2 regions of the Micromonospora sp. WMMD1155 genome follow, and region 1 is predicted to be linked to the other one. Evidence: riboswitches for the same ligand, from Rfam matches in the RefSeq annotation. Region 1 holds a riboswitch; the other holds the start of a gene.
What was found. Region 1 has a riboswitch for thiamine pyrophosphate ahead of O7617_RS19270 (ECF transporter S component). Riboswitches for the same ligand answer to the same signal wherever they lie in the genome.
Positions count from the first base shown of each region.

Region 2: another riboswitch for thiamine pyrophosphate. It lies ahead of thiE (thiamine phosphate synthase); the one in region 1 lies ahead of O7617_RS19270 (ECF transporter S component).

Region 1 is NZ_CP120742.1:4,177,118-4,184,009, reverse strand. It holds gene O7617_RS19285 (DUF6328 family protein) at 1-440, opposite strand, end outside; gene O7617_RS19280 (SIS domain-containing protein) at 599-1,348, opposite strand; gene O7617_RS19275 (alpha/beta fold hydrolase) at 1,435-2,265, opposite strand; TPP riboswitch at 2,374-2,478, shown strand; gene O7617_RS19270 (ECF transporter S component) at 2,553-3,146, shown strand; gene O7617_RS19265 (ABC transporter ATP-binding protein) at 3,250-4,680, shown strand; gene O7617_RS19260 (energy-coupling factor transporter transmembrane component T) at 4,677-5,477, shown strand; gene O7617_RS19255 (hypothetical protein) at 5,778-6,269, opposite strand; gene O7617_RS19250 (thiamine-binding protein) at 6,561-6,857, shown strand.
Region 2 is NZ_CP120742.1:3,524,229-3,531,120, reverse strand. It holds gene thiD (bifunctional hydroxymethylpyrimidine kinase/phosphomethylpyrimidine kinase) at 1-290, opposite strand, end outside; gene O7617_RS16210 (thiamine phosphate synthase) at 287-958, opposite strand; gene O7617_RS16205 (thiazole synthase) at 955-1,734, opposite strand; gene thiS (sulfur carrier protein ThiS) at 1,731-1,931, opposite strand; gene thiO (glycine oxidase ThiO) at 1,922-3,079, opposite strand; gene thiE (thiamine phosphate synthase) at 3,076-3,702, opposite strand; TPP riboswitch at 3,697-3,806, opposite strand; gene O7617_RS16185 (ThuA domain-containing protein) at 4,109-6,892, shown strand, end outside.

The DNA.
Region 1 (6,892 bases):
CGCCGGACGAACGGCAGGGTCACCCAGAACACGAGGAACCAGATGCCGGTCAGGGCACTGAGCAGGAAGGCGATCGGCCGGTCCAGCACGAAGTCGGTGATCAGCAGCACCGCGCTGACCATGGCGATCAGCATGAAGGCGAGGCCACCGGTGGCCATCCGGTGCGCGAACCGCACCAGCTCCGGCTTGCGCCCCTGGCGGAACAACGCCCGGTGGAACGCCACCGGTGAGATGATCAGCGCGGTGGCGGCGGCAGCCGCGAGCAGCGCGACGATGTAGACGTCTCGCTGGAACTCGCTCGTCCGGGTGAACCCGCTACTGAATGGCAGGGTGAGCAGGAAGGCGAAGAGGATCTGCACGCCGGTCTGCGCGACCCGCAACTCCTGGAGCAGGTCGGCGAAGTTGCGCTGCCAGCGCTGCTTCTCGGTCTCCTTGGACACGCGCTACCTCCGGTGAGACGCTACTGCCGGCGGTCCCGGCCGCCGGCAGCAACGCCAATGCCCCACCCGGCCGAGCGCGAAACAGGTTCACGACATCTCCCGTTCACCTCGGGGACGCACGTCGGCCACAAGCACCGGCCGAGCCGTCGCCGGCAGCCTCAGGACCCGCGCCGGATCCGACCCGCGTAGCGCGCCTCCAGCTCGGTGTTGTGCGCGTCGCCGTCCGGGATGTTCGCCGACAGGTAGACCGGGGGCCGCTCCCCCGCCGCCAGCAACCGCGCCACCACCTCCACGGTGACCTGCTGGGCCAGCAGGGCGGCGGTGATCGAGGAGACCGCGCCGACCGCGCCACCGCCGGGAAGGGGCACTGTCGCGTCACCGTACGGAGCCCCGTTGTCGAGCACCACGTCGGCGAGGTCGCTCAGCTTGCGCCCGGACGGGTGCCGGGAGGTCATCCGGCCGGAGTGCTGCGCCGAGGTGATCGCCACCAGCCCGTGGCCGCGCTCCTTGACCACTGTGGCGAACTCCACCATCGCGCCGTTGACCCCGGAGTTCGAGGCGAGCACGAACACGTCGGTGGGCCGCACCGGGGCCAACTCGTAGAGGCGGTGCGCCACGCTCGGGTCCCGTTCCAGCATCGGACCGAGCCGGTCGGCGGGTTCACCGCCGAGCAGCACCAGGTCGCGCAGCGCGATCCGGTTGGTCGGCACCAGACCACCCGCCCGACCCGCGATCTCCATGGCGAGGGCCTCCGAGTGCCCCGTGCCGAACGCGTGCACCACACCGTCGGCGCGTACGGCATCGGCGATCAGGTCCGCGGCCCGGCCCACCGCCTCCCGCTGACTGGCGGCCACCCGGCCGATCGTCTCGGTCACCACGGCCAGGTAGTCCTCGGCACTCACCGTCATGCGTCCTCCGTCGTCCGATTGCGGGCCATCTAGTCAACCGTGCCCGAGTCGAGCGGGTCGACCAGGGTGCCTCGCGTTCCAGCAGCTCAGGCTGTTCCGCCGACTCGGGCCAGGATCGCCTCGGCGAGCGGACCCGGTGCCTCGTCCGGGATCCAGTGGCTGACGCCGGTCAGCTGCACGAAGCGGTAGTCCCCGGTCACGTTCGCCGCACACGCGTCGGCGGCGGTCCGGCCGATGGCGACGTCCTGGTCACTCCACACGTACGTGCTGGGTACCGCGACCGGGCCGACCGCGGCCAGGTCGGCGCGGGACATCGCCCGGTACCAGTTCAGCGCGGCGGTGAGCGCCCCGGGCTCGCGCATCGGGTCGGCGTAGCGGTCCACCCGGGGCCGGTCACCGACCCCACCGAGCAGCTTGCGCAGCGCGGTGGCGTGCCACGCCAGCAGCACCCTCTCCGCCTTGCCCGGCTTACGGAACAGCGCGATGTACGACGACCGGGCCCTCTGTCGACCGTCGTTGGCCAGCGCGTGCGCCATGGCCGCCGGGTGAGGCACGGACACCGCGGTCAGGGTGCGGACCCGCTCGGCGTGCCGGGCGGCGACCGCCCAGGCCACGACCGCACCCCAGTCGTGCCCGACCAGGTGGACGGCGTCCAGACCGAGGGCGTCGAGCACCGCCACCACGTCGGCGACCAGCTCCGGGATCCGGTAGTCGGCCACCGCCGTGGGCCGCGCGCCCGGCGAGTAACCCCGCTGGTCCAGCGCGTACGTGCGCAGCCCGGCGGCGTGCAGTGTCGGCACGACGTCGTCCCACTCACCGCTGTGCTGCGGAAATCCGTGCAGCAGCAGAACGGGTACGCCGTCCGGCGGACCATCGACGGCTACCTCGAACGTGAAGCCTCGTGCGTCGACCCGCATGATCCGAAGCGTACCCAGCCGGGAGTCGGGCCGGTCGCTCCCGCAGGTCAGGCTGATGCCCTGCTGGGCCCACGCCCCCGGTCGGTGTTAGCGTCAGCGAGACAACTTCACATCCGACAGGGGAGCGCACAGCGCTGAGAGTGCGGGCATGCCCGCAGACCCTCGAACCTGATCTGGGTAATGCCAGCGCAGGGAGTTCGGTCGACCTCCAGCCGCGCCGTCGTCCGGTGCCACCGGACGCGGCGTGCGTCTTCTCCTGGTTCGCACTCACGAACTGGGAGCAACACATGAAATCCACCACCGACACCCACCGTTGGCGGACCATCGACATCGTGGTCGCCTCGGTGATCGCGGTCGCCTTCGGCGTCATCTTCTGGGCGTGGGGCCTGGTGTGGAGCGCCACCGAGGGCGCGTTCGCCTTCTTCCCACCGGCGCAGACGCTGCTCTACGGCGTCTGGTTGATGCCGGCCGTGATCGGCGGCCTGGTCATCCGCAAGCCCGGTGCCGCGCTCTACTGCGAGACGGTCGCCGCGGTCCTCTCCGCGCTGCTGGGCAGCCAGTGGGCCGGCACGGTGATCCCGCAGGGCATCGTGCAGGGCATCGGCGCGGAGTTGGCGTTCGCCGCCTTCCGGTACCGGTCGTTCCGGCTGCCGACCGCCGTCCTGGCCGGCGCGCTGACCGGTCTCAGCGCCGCGTTGTTCGATTTCTTCATCTGGAACGTCGAGACCGAGCTGACCGACTACCGCATCCCGTACGCGCTGATCACCATCGTCAGCGCCACCGTGATCGCCGGTGCCGGAGGCTGGCTGCTGACCAAGGCACTGGCCGACACCGGCGTCCTGGACCGGTTCCCGGCGGGCCGGGACCGAGCCCTGATCTGACCCCGGGCCGGATGCGTTGATCAAGAGGTTTGCGTCAACCGGAGGCGGAATCCTGACGCAAACCTCTTGATCAACAACGAGAAGCCGTGCGGAAGGGGGTTCGGTGGGCGCGGTCGTTCTGCGGGGGTTCGGGTGGCGGCACGCCGGGCGGCGCGCGTGGGCTCTGCGCGGCGTCGACCTGCGGGTCGAGGTCGGAGAACGGGTTCTGCTGCTCGGCCCATCGGGAGCCGGCAAGAGCACCCTGCTCAGCGCGCTGGCCGGGCTGCTCCCCGAAGACTCCGGCGAGCAGGAGGGCATCGTCGAGATCGACGGGCTCGACCCCCGTAAGGGGCGGGAACGCGTCGGCATCGTCTTCCAGGACCCGGAAACCCAACTGGTGATGGCACGCTGCGGCGACGACGTCGCCTTCGGGCTGGAGAACCGGGGAGTGCCGACCGGCGAGATCTGGCCCCGGGTGGACGAGGCGCTGCACCGGGTCGGCTTCCCGTACCCCCGGAACCGCAACACGGCCGCGCTCTCCGGCGGCGAGCAGCAACGCCTCGCCCTGGCCGGCGCGCTCGCCCTCCGCCCCGACCTGCTGCTGCTCGACGAGCCGACAGCCAACCTCGACCCGGCCGGGGCCGAGCTGATCCGGCGGGCGGTGGCCGGCGCGCTGGACGACGACACCACGCTGATCCTGGTCGAGCACCGGGTCGCCGAGGCGCTGCCGCTTGTCGACCGGGTGGTCGTCCTGGAACCCGGCGGCGGCGTCCGCGCGGACGGCACCCCCGAGGCCGTCTTCGCCGCCCACGGTGCCGCCCTGGCCGCCGAGGGGGTGTGGGTGCCGGGTCACCCCATCGCGCCCCGCCCGGCCACCGCCGCGCCCGGAGAACTGTTGCTCACCGCCGACCGGCTCGGCCTGCCACCCCGGCTGGCCTCCACCGACCTTGCGGTACGCGCCGGCGAGGCGCTCGCCGTACGCGGACCCAACGGCGTCGGCAAGTCCACCCTGGCGTTGCTGCTCGGCGGGCTGCTCCGGCCGGGCAGCGGGCGGGTCACCGCCTCCGCCGAGTTGGCCGGCGCGGACCACCGCACTCCCCCACACCGCTGGCGCGCCCCCGCTCTGGCCCGGCGGATCGGGTCGGTCTTCCAGGACCCGGAGCACCAGTTCGTCACCAGCACCGTCTTCGACGAGCTGGCGCTCGGCCCGCGCCGGACCGGTCAACCCGAGTCAGCCGTCAAGCAGACAGTGGCCGAGCTGCTGGAACGGCTGCGGCTGGCCCGACTCGCCGCTGCCAACCCGTACACCCTCTCGGGTGGTGAGGCGCGGCGGCTGAGTGTGGCGACCGCCCTGGCCACCGCGCCCCGTCTGTTGATCTGCGACGAACCCACCTTCGGCCAGGACCGGCGGACCTGGCGGGAGCTGGTCGACCTCTTCGCCGACCTTCGCGACGCCGGACACGGCGTGGTCGCGGTCACCCACGACGCGGATTTCGTCGCCGCGCTCGCCGACCGCAGCGTCACCCTGCGGCCGACCTCCGGCGACGACCGATGATCAGCATCGAGCCGGTCGCCGCGCCCGGTGCGCCACTGGCCCGCCGCAACCCGGTGGCGAAGGTCGCCGCCGCGCTGGTCTTCTCGTTCACCCTGCTGGCCACCCTGGACCCGGTGGCCCCGGCGATCGCCATCGCGCTCGAACTCGCCGTGCTGCCGCTGTTCGGCATCCGCTACCGGGTGCTGGCGCGGCGGGCCTGGCCACTGCTCCTCAGCGCCGCCGGCATCCTGGTCACCCTCGTCCTCTTCGCCGCCGACCGGTCCGGCCGGGTCCTGCTGGACGCGGGGCCGGTGTTCGTCAGTACCGGCGTGCTGCTCACCGCGCTCGGCCTGGTGCTGCGGGTCTTCGCGGTGGCCCTGCCCGGTGTCATCGTCTTCGCGACCACCGACCCCACCGACCTGGCCGACTCGTTGATCCAGAATGCGAAGGCTCCGGCCCGGTTCGCCATCGGGGCGCTGGCCGCGTTCCGGCTGGTGCCGCTCCTCGGACAGGAGTGGCAGATGATCAGCATGGCGCGGCGGGCGCGGGGCGTCGACGCGGGACGCAACCCGCTGGCCAAGCTGAGACTGTTCGCCTCCACCGCTTTTGCGCTGCTGGTCGGTGCGATCCGTCGAGGCACCCGGCTGGCCGTGGCGATGGACGCGCGAGGCTTCGACGCCGGTACACCCCGGACCGTGGCCCGCCGCCAGCACTTCACCCCCGCCGACGGGCTTCTCGTCGTCGGCGCGGCACTCCTGGCCGGAGCGGCCCTGACCACGAGCGTCCTTCTCGGCACCTTCCGCCCACTGATCGGCTGACTCGGCCCTTCCGCCGCTCCCGCCCCGAGAGCTGCGGCGCTCGTCACCCCCCCACTGGTCGCGCGCCGTCGGCCGCCCGCCGTTGGGCCGCCCGCCGCTGGCCGCGCGCCGTCGGACGCGCGCCGTCGGCCGCCCGCCGCTGGTCGCCCGCCGCTGGGCCGCCCGCCGCCCGCCGCCCGCCGCCAAGATCCGCACAACAACAGGGATGTAGTGGCCTCGTTGGTGAAGGAGGCCACTACATCCCTGATATTGCTGTCATGTCCCAGCACCCCCGCGTGGCGAGGACGCCAGGACGTCCGGTCAGCTGCGGCGGAAGGCGTAGCGGCGGGTCTGGCCGGCCTGTCGGCTACGGCCGCCGCCCGAGCGACCGCCGCCACCCTGGGGCGGTCCGGCCGTCGGTGCCACCGGTCGCCCGGCAGACTTCGGCAGGTCTGCCACCGCCGGAGCGTCGACCGCCGCGGGCACGTCGATCGACGGCGTCAGCTCACCGAGCACCGCAGCCGACTCGACCCGCACCGCCGGCAGCACCGGCTCGGGCAGCGACACCGGCACCGTCGACTCGGACAGCACCGCCGCCAGCAACGCCCCGGGCAGCGACACCGGCACCGCCGACTCGGCCGGCACCGCCGGCTCGGCCAGGACCGGCGGCAACGCCGACTCAGCCGGCACCGTGCGCTCGACCGGCACCGCCGGCTCGATCGCGAGGTCGGGGCGGGATCGGCCGTGGGCGGCCGTCTGGTCGGTGCCGAGTGGGGTTCTACGGGACTTCTTCGGATTGCGCCTGGCAGGCATCCGGGCCTCCTTCGGTGCCGACCGACTGGCCGGTCCCGCGCGTCGGCGGTCGGTCGGATCGGCTGGTGGCCGCCGCGCGACGCGACGGCCGAACAGGGAAGGAACTGCTCGCCGGGGTCGGACACAGCCAGCGCCGCCGAACGGCGGGAGGACATGCGGGACGCCCGCGAGCGCACGGACCGCGACGCGGGGCGGCGGGCCGGCTCGGAAGGTGGGGCGTCAGTAACGCATGGCCGTACCCTAACCGCCTCCCGAGCGGACGCGCACCCGATTTACTGGCACGATCGGCACATGCTGATCGCTTTCTCGATCACCCCGCTCGGCGGTGACGACTCCGTGGGTGACCTGGTCGCCGAGGCGGTTCGGGTGGTCCGGGCATCCGGCCTACCCAACCGGACCGATGCCATGTTCACCACCGTCGAGGGCGAGTGGGACGAGGTGATGGCGGTGGTGAAGCGCGCGGTCGACGTGGTCGCCGCCCGGGCGCCCCGGGTGAGCGTGGTGCTCAAGGCCGACGTCCGCCCAGGGGTGACCGACGCGCTCACCGGAAAGGTCGCCCGGATCGAAGCCCGCCTCGCCGAGGGTTGACGGGTCCCGCACGGTGTGCCCGTGGCGCCGACCGC
Region 2 (6,892 bases), 650 kb from region 1:
CCGTCCCGTGCGGCCTCGGCCACCACGTCGGCGACCGCCGGGGTGCCGAGCATCCCCGTCTTCACGGCGGCGACGGTGAAATCCGCGAGCACGCTGTCCAACTGCTCGGTGACGGTGCGCGGAGGCATCGGCAGCACGGCGTCGACACCGGTGGTGTTCTGCGCGGTGACCGCCGTGAGGACGCTGGTGCCGTACGCGCCGAGCGCCGCGAAGACCTTGAGGTCGGCCTGGATGCCCGCGCCGCCGCCGGAGTCCGAGCCGGCGATGGTCAGCAGTGTTCTCGGGGTCATCTTCTTTCCCCTTTGGTTGCGGTTGGGGGCTGCGAGACCTGGGTGCCTTCCCGGCGGGTTTTGGTCAGCACAGGGGTGACCGCCTTTGCATAGGCGTTGGTCAGGGTTGCGGCTGTTTCGGCGGGGTCTCCTGCTCGCATCAGTGCGCCCAGGATGGCTACGCCTGCTGCTCCCGCCTTGACGCAGGCGGTTACCTGGTCTGGGGTTTCGACTCCGCCGAGGGCCAGGACGGGGACGGTGCTGATGTCGATCAGCCGTCGCAGGCCGTCCGACCCCAGGGGTGGGCCGTAGCCCGGTTTCGTCTTCGTGAGGTGGACCGGGGAGATGGTGGCGTAGTGCTCGGTGGTCAGGCGGTCCAACTCGGCCTTGTCGTGGCAGGAGCGGCCGACGACGGTGTGGGTCGGTGGTGGGTACGGACCGGCGGCCGGTAGGTGGACCGCGTCGCCTCCGAGCGGGTCGGGACCGGCGACGACGAGGGTCCCGCCGACGTCGGCGAGGATCGCGCGCAGGTCGGCGGCGAGGGCGGCGCGTTCGGCTCGGGGCAGGTCCTTCTCCCGCAGCACCACCCAGCGCACTCCCCCGGCCACGGCCCCCGCCACGACCCGGTCGAGCCGGTCCCGGGCCACGAGCCGGTCGGTCAGCACGACGACGCCGTCCGGCCCGGTCACAGGTCGGGTCTTCCCTCGTCGGGGGTGGAGGCGAGCGCGTGGAAGCGTCGGGCGATCCGACCGGCACCGGCCGCCAGGTGTCCCGCCTCGACCGCGTACCGCATCGCGGTCGCCATCGCCACCGGGTCGGCTGCCCGGGTGACAGCGCTGGCCAGCAACACCCCGTCGCAGCCCAACTCCATGGCCAGGGCGGCGTCGGAGGCGGTGCCGATGCCCGCGTCGAGGATCACCGGAACGTCCACACCCTGCCGGATGAGCCGGATGTGGTGCGGGTTGCCGATGCCGAGCCCCGACCCGATCGGTGAGCCGGCCGGCATCACCGCCGCGCAGCCCACGTCGGCGAGGCGACGGGCCAACACCGGGTCGTCGCTGGTGTACGGCAGCACGGTGAAGCCGTCGGAGACCAGCTCCTCGGCGGCGCGGAGCAGTTCCACCCCGTCGGGCAGCAGCGTGCGCTCGTCGCCGATCACCTCCAGTTTGACCCAGTCGGTGTCGAACGCGTCCCGGGCCAGCCGGGCCACCTTGACCGCCTCGGTCGCGGTGTGACAGCCGGCGGTGTTCGGCAGCAGGCGTACCCCGCACCGGTCCAGCAGGTCCAGCAATCCGCCGGTGGAGCCCGGAGCGGTGCCCACCCGACGCAACGCCAGCGTGACCAGCTCGGTGCCGGACGCCCGGATCGCCTGCTCCAGGACGTGCAGGTTCGCGGCACCGCCGGTGCCGAGGATCAACCGCGAGGTGAACGTCTCCCCGCCCAGTTCGAACGGCATGCCGCTCACCCGCCCTGCGCCGCGGTGAGCACCTCGACCCGGTCGCCGTCGCGCAGCGCCGTGGCCGGCCAACCCGCCCGGGGTACGACCTCGCCGTTGACGGCGACCGCCACCCCGCGCTGTTCGGGCACGATGTCGCGCACCAGGTCGGCGACCGACGTGCCATCCGGCACGCTGCGTCCGGCCCCGTTCACCGTCAACTCCACTGGTCCCCCTCCGTGCTGCGATCAGGGCTGCCGCCGGGCGTCCGGGCGGAGAACCGCTCCGGGCGCAACGGCGTGAGCAGCGGTTCGGGTCCGCCGCCGAGCACCAGATCCGCGATCAGGTCGGCGGTGATCGGGGCGAGCACGATGCCGTGCCGGTGATGCCCGGTGGCGGCCAGGACGTCCGGCCGGTCGGGCAGCGGTCCGAGGATCGGCGCGTTGTCCGGGGTGCCTGGGCGCAGCCCGGCGACCGCTTCGACCAGGTCGTACTCGGCCAGCTCGGGCAGCAGGTCGACTCCGGCGCGCAGCAGACGCTGCACGGCACCGGCGGTGACGGTGGTGTCCGACCGCTCCTCGACTGTCGCGCCGAGCACGACCTCGCCGTCGGCACGGGGCACGAGGTAGACGGGTTCGCCGTCGGCGTACCCCCGGATCACGTGCCGGAAGCCCGGCGCGACGCCGTCGGGCGCGCGGAGCCGGAGGATCTGGCCCTTGACCGGCCGCACCGGCAGACCGGTGAGTGCCGCGGCCCCGCAGCCGGCGGCGACCACAGTGACCCGGGCGTCCACATCGGACAGCCGCTGAACGGGTCGCGGCACGAGGACCGCGCCGGCCTGCTGCACCGCCGCGCGCAGCGCCGGCACCAGCAGTCGGGGGTCCACCTGGTGGTCGGTCGGCGCGAGCGCGCCGCCGCGCACTCTCGGGGCGAGCGCCGGCTCGTGGTCGCGCAGCTCACTGGGGCGCAGCGGGGTCACCGGAAGTCCCAACCCCTGTTGGTACGCCCAGAGCCGGCGCGCCTCGGCCAGGTCGTCGCCGGTGAGCCCGACCATCAGGGTGCCCTCGGTCCGGTAGCCGATCTCGACGCCGGTCACCTCGGTCAACTCGGCGGCGAACCCCGGCCAGCGGGCGGCGGACGCCAGGAGCAGTTCGGTCAACTGCCGCTCACCGAAGTACGCCTCGGCGACCGGGGAGAGCATGCCGGCGGCCACCGCGGAGGCCCCCGATCCGGGTGCCGGATCGTGCACCACCACCCGCAGCCCCCGGGTGGCACAGCGCCAGGCGATGGACAGCCCGATCGGCCCCGCCCCCACCACCGCCACATCCGGCCGGACCCGGTCGCTCGACGGCGGTGACGGGAACCGGCCGGTCAGCACGTCAGCGCCTCGATCAGCTCGGCCGTCGCCCGGGCCGGGTCGGCGGCAGCGGAGACGGCACCGACGACGGCCACCCCGTACGCCCCGGCGGCCCGCAGCGCCGGCACCCGCGCGGCGGTCACTCCGCCGATGGCGATGACCGGCACGTCGACGGCGTCGACGACGGCGCGTACCCCGGCGGGCCCGATGGGGTCGGGCAGGCCGGACTTGGTGCTGGTGGTGTGGCACGGCCCGACGCCCAGGTAGCCGGCTCCGGCGGCGACCGCCTCGGCGGCCGGACCCGGCGCGCGGGCGGTGGCACCGAGCACTCCGGCGGGGCCGAGCACCCGGCGGGCGGCGGCGACCGGCAGGTCGTCGGCCCCCACGTGCCCGCCGGCCGCGCCGACCGCCAGCGCCACGTGCAGCCGGTCGTTGACCAGGCAGGTCGCCTCGTACGGGGCACACAGCGCCAGCACCCGCCGGGCCAGGTCGTACGCCTCGCGGTCGGTGGCGGAGTCCTCGACCCGGACCTGCACCACCAGGTCGGCGCGGGCCGCGGTGAGGGCGGCCCGGACCACGGTGAGCGGGTCACGCCCGGGTCGGGTGTCGGTGATCAGATGCAGTCGCCCCAGGGACGGCACGGCAACACTCCTCCCTGCGCCGGCATTACCCGGATCAGGTTCGACGGTCGGGGGCTGTCAGCCCCCCTCTCAGCCCGGTACACCGGGCTCCCGTGGGTTACTTGCGTGTCACCGTACGACAGATCCGCCGGTCTGCCAAGGCGGGGTCGGCGGCGTCCGGGCGGGCCGCGACGAACAAGATCGATGGGGCACTTCATACGGTCCTGTTCGGAATGTCGCCCGCCGTTGCAGAACCGTTACCCGTCGGCATCTTGCCCGACATCGAGCCAGCCGAATTAATTTGTTCAGCGATTCGACAAAATGTCGGTGGGGCACCCTGGCACGGCGTCACCACCGGCTCCACGAGGGAGGGCGTTCGGCGAGCCGACTCCCGCGAGCTCTCTGTCACTACGACACAGGAGGCGGCGTGTCCCGTTCTCGTCGTGCCCGCGTACCCATCACCGCAACACTCATCTCCCTGGCCATGGCCTCGACCACCCTGTTCGGCACGCCTGCCCAGGCAGCCGCCCAGGTCCCCCCACGGGAGGCGCCGGCCGGCGCCCCGGTCAGCCAGGTGGTGCCCAAGGCACCAAAGGCAGCGGCCGATCCCTTCTCCGTCCTGATCTTCTCCAAGACCGCCGGCTTCCGGCACGACTCCATCCCCACCGGCATCGCCGCGATCCAGCAGCTCGGTGCCGCCAACGGATTCACCGTTGACAACTCCGAGGACGGCGCCGCATTCAACGACGCCAACCTGGCGAAGTACAAGGCGGTGATCTGGCTCTCCACCACCGGTGACGTGCTCAACGCCGAGCAGCAGGCGGCGTTCGAGCGCTACGTGAAGGCCGGCGGCGGCTACGTCGGCATCCACGCCGCGTCGGACACCGAGTACAACTGGCCCTGGTACGGCGACCTGGTCGGCGCGTACTTCGCCAACCACCCGCAGAACCAGCAGGCCACCGTGAAGGTGGAGGACCACGCGCACCCGTCCACCGCCGAGTTGCCGGACCGCTGGTCCCGCTTCGACGAGTGGTACAACTACCAGACCAACCCGCGGCCGGACGTGCACGTGCTGGCCAGCCTGGACGAGAAGAGCTACACGGCCGGTGCCGGCGCGATGGGCGCCGACCACCCGATCGCCTGGTGTCAGGACTACGACGGTGGTCGTTCCTGGTACACCGGCGGCGGCCACACCCGGGAGTCGTACGCCGAGCCCGGCTTCCTCTCCCACCTGCTCGGCGGCATCCGCACCGCGGCAGGTGTCCAGGACGCCGACTGCGGCGCCTCGAAGACCTCGAACTTCGAGAAGGTGGCGCTGGACAGCAACACCAGCAACCCGATGGAGTTGGACATCGCCCCCGACGGGCGGGTCTTCTACATCGAGCGTGACGGTCGCGTGCAGATCATCAAGCCGGACACCGGCAACACCGTCACCGCCGTCGACCTGGACGTCTTCACCGGCAACGAGGACGGCCTGATCGGCATCCGGCTCGACCCGGACTTCGCCACCAACAACTGGGTGTACCTGTACTATGCCCCGAACGACGGGGTCGCCCGCAACCTGCTGTCCCGGTTCACGGTGACCGGCGACACCATCAACCCGGCCAGTGAGAAGCAGGTGCTGCGGGTCGACACCCAGCGCAACACCTGCTGCCACGCCGGCGGCAGCATGACGTTCGACAGCGAGGGCAACCTCTACCTGGCCACCGGTGACAACACCAACCCGTTCGAGTCGAACTCGTACACGCCGATCGACGAGCGGGCGGGCCGCCAGGACTACGACGCGCAGCGCACCTCGGCCAACACGAACGACCTGCGCGGCAAGGTGATCCGGATCCACCCGGAGGACGACGGAACGTACACCGTTCCGGCCGGCAACCTCTTCCCGGCGGGCACCGAGAAGACCCGTCCCGAGATCTACGCGATGGGCTTCCGCAACCCGTTCCGGATCGGCACCGACCCGAAGACCAACACGCTGTACGTCGGCGACTACGGTCCGGACGCCAACTCGGACAACCCGAACCGGGGCCCGCGCGGTCTGGTCGAGTGGAACATCGTCACCCCGGGCAACTACGGCTGGCCGTACTGCACGGGCACGAACGAGGCGTACAACGACTACACGTTCCCGTCCGGTCCGAGCGGCCCGAAGTTCGACTGCGCCGCACCGGTCAACAACTCGCCCAACAACACCGGTCTGACCAACCTCCCGCCGGTCGTCCCGGCGACCGTCGACTACGGGTACGCCGGTGACGCGCGCTACCCGGAGATCGGCGGCGGTGGCGCCCCGATGGGTGGCCCGGTCTACCGCTACGACGCCGACCTCGACTCCACCCGCAAGTGGCCGGCGTACTACGACGGCAAGGCGCTGCTCGGCGAGTGGAACCAGAACAAGATGTACACGATGCAGGTGACTGCCGACGGCAAGTCTCTTGTGGACATCAACCAGCTGCTCACCGGCATGAGCATGATCCGGCCGATGGACTTCGAGTTCGGCCCCGACGGCGCGCTGTACCTGATCGAGTGGGGCAGCGGCTTCGGCGGCAACAACGACAACTCGGGCGTCTACCGGATCGACTACACCGCCGGTGACCGCGCGCCGATCGCGGCGGCGTCCGCCACCCCGACCTCGGGTGCGGCACCGTTGACGGTCACCTTCTCCAGTGCCGGATCCCGGGACCCGGACGGTGGCACGCTCACCTACGCCTGGACCTTCGGCGACGGGCAGACCTCCACCGAGGCGAACCCGACGCACACCTACGCCGCGGCGGGCAACTACACCGCCCAGCTCACCGTCACCAACCCGAAGGGCCGTACCGCGGTGGCCAACGTGCCGATCACCGTGGGCAACACGTCCCCGACTGTGACGATCGAGTTCCCGCCGGACGGTGGGTTCTTCGAGTGGGGTGACCAGGTCCGCTACTCGATCAAGGTGACCGACCCGGAGGACGGGGAGATCGACTGTGACCGGGTGAACCTCCAGGTCCTGCTGGGCCACGACGAGCACGCCCACCCGCTGGAGCAGCACACCGGCTGCACCGGCACCGTCCAGACGTCGCTCGCCTCCGGGCACGGCGCCGAGGCGAACGTGTTCGCGGTCTTCGAGGCCACCTACACCGATGACGGTGGCGCCGGCGGGGCCAGCCCGCTCACCGGTCGGGTGATCGAGGTCCTGCAGCCCAAGCGCAAGCAGGCCGAGTTCTTCACCGCCACC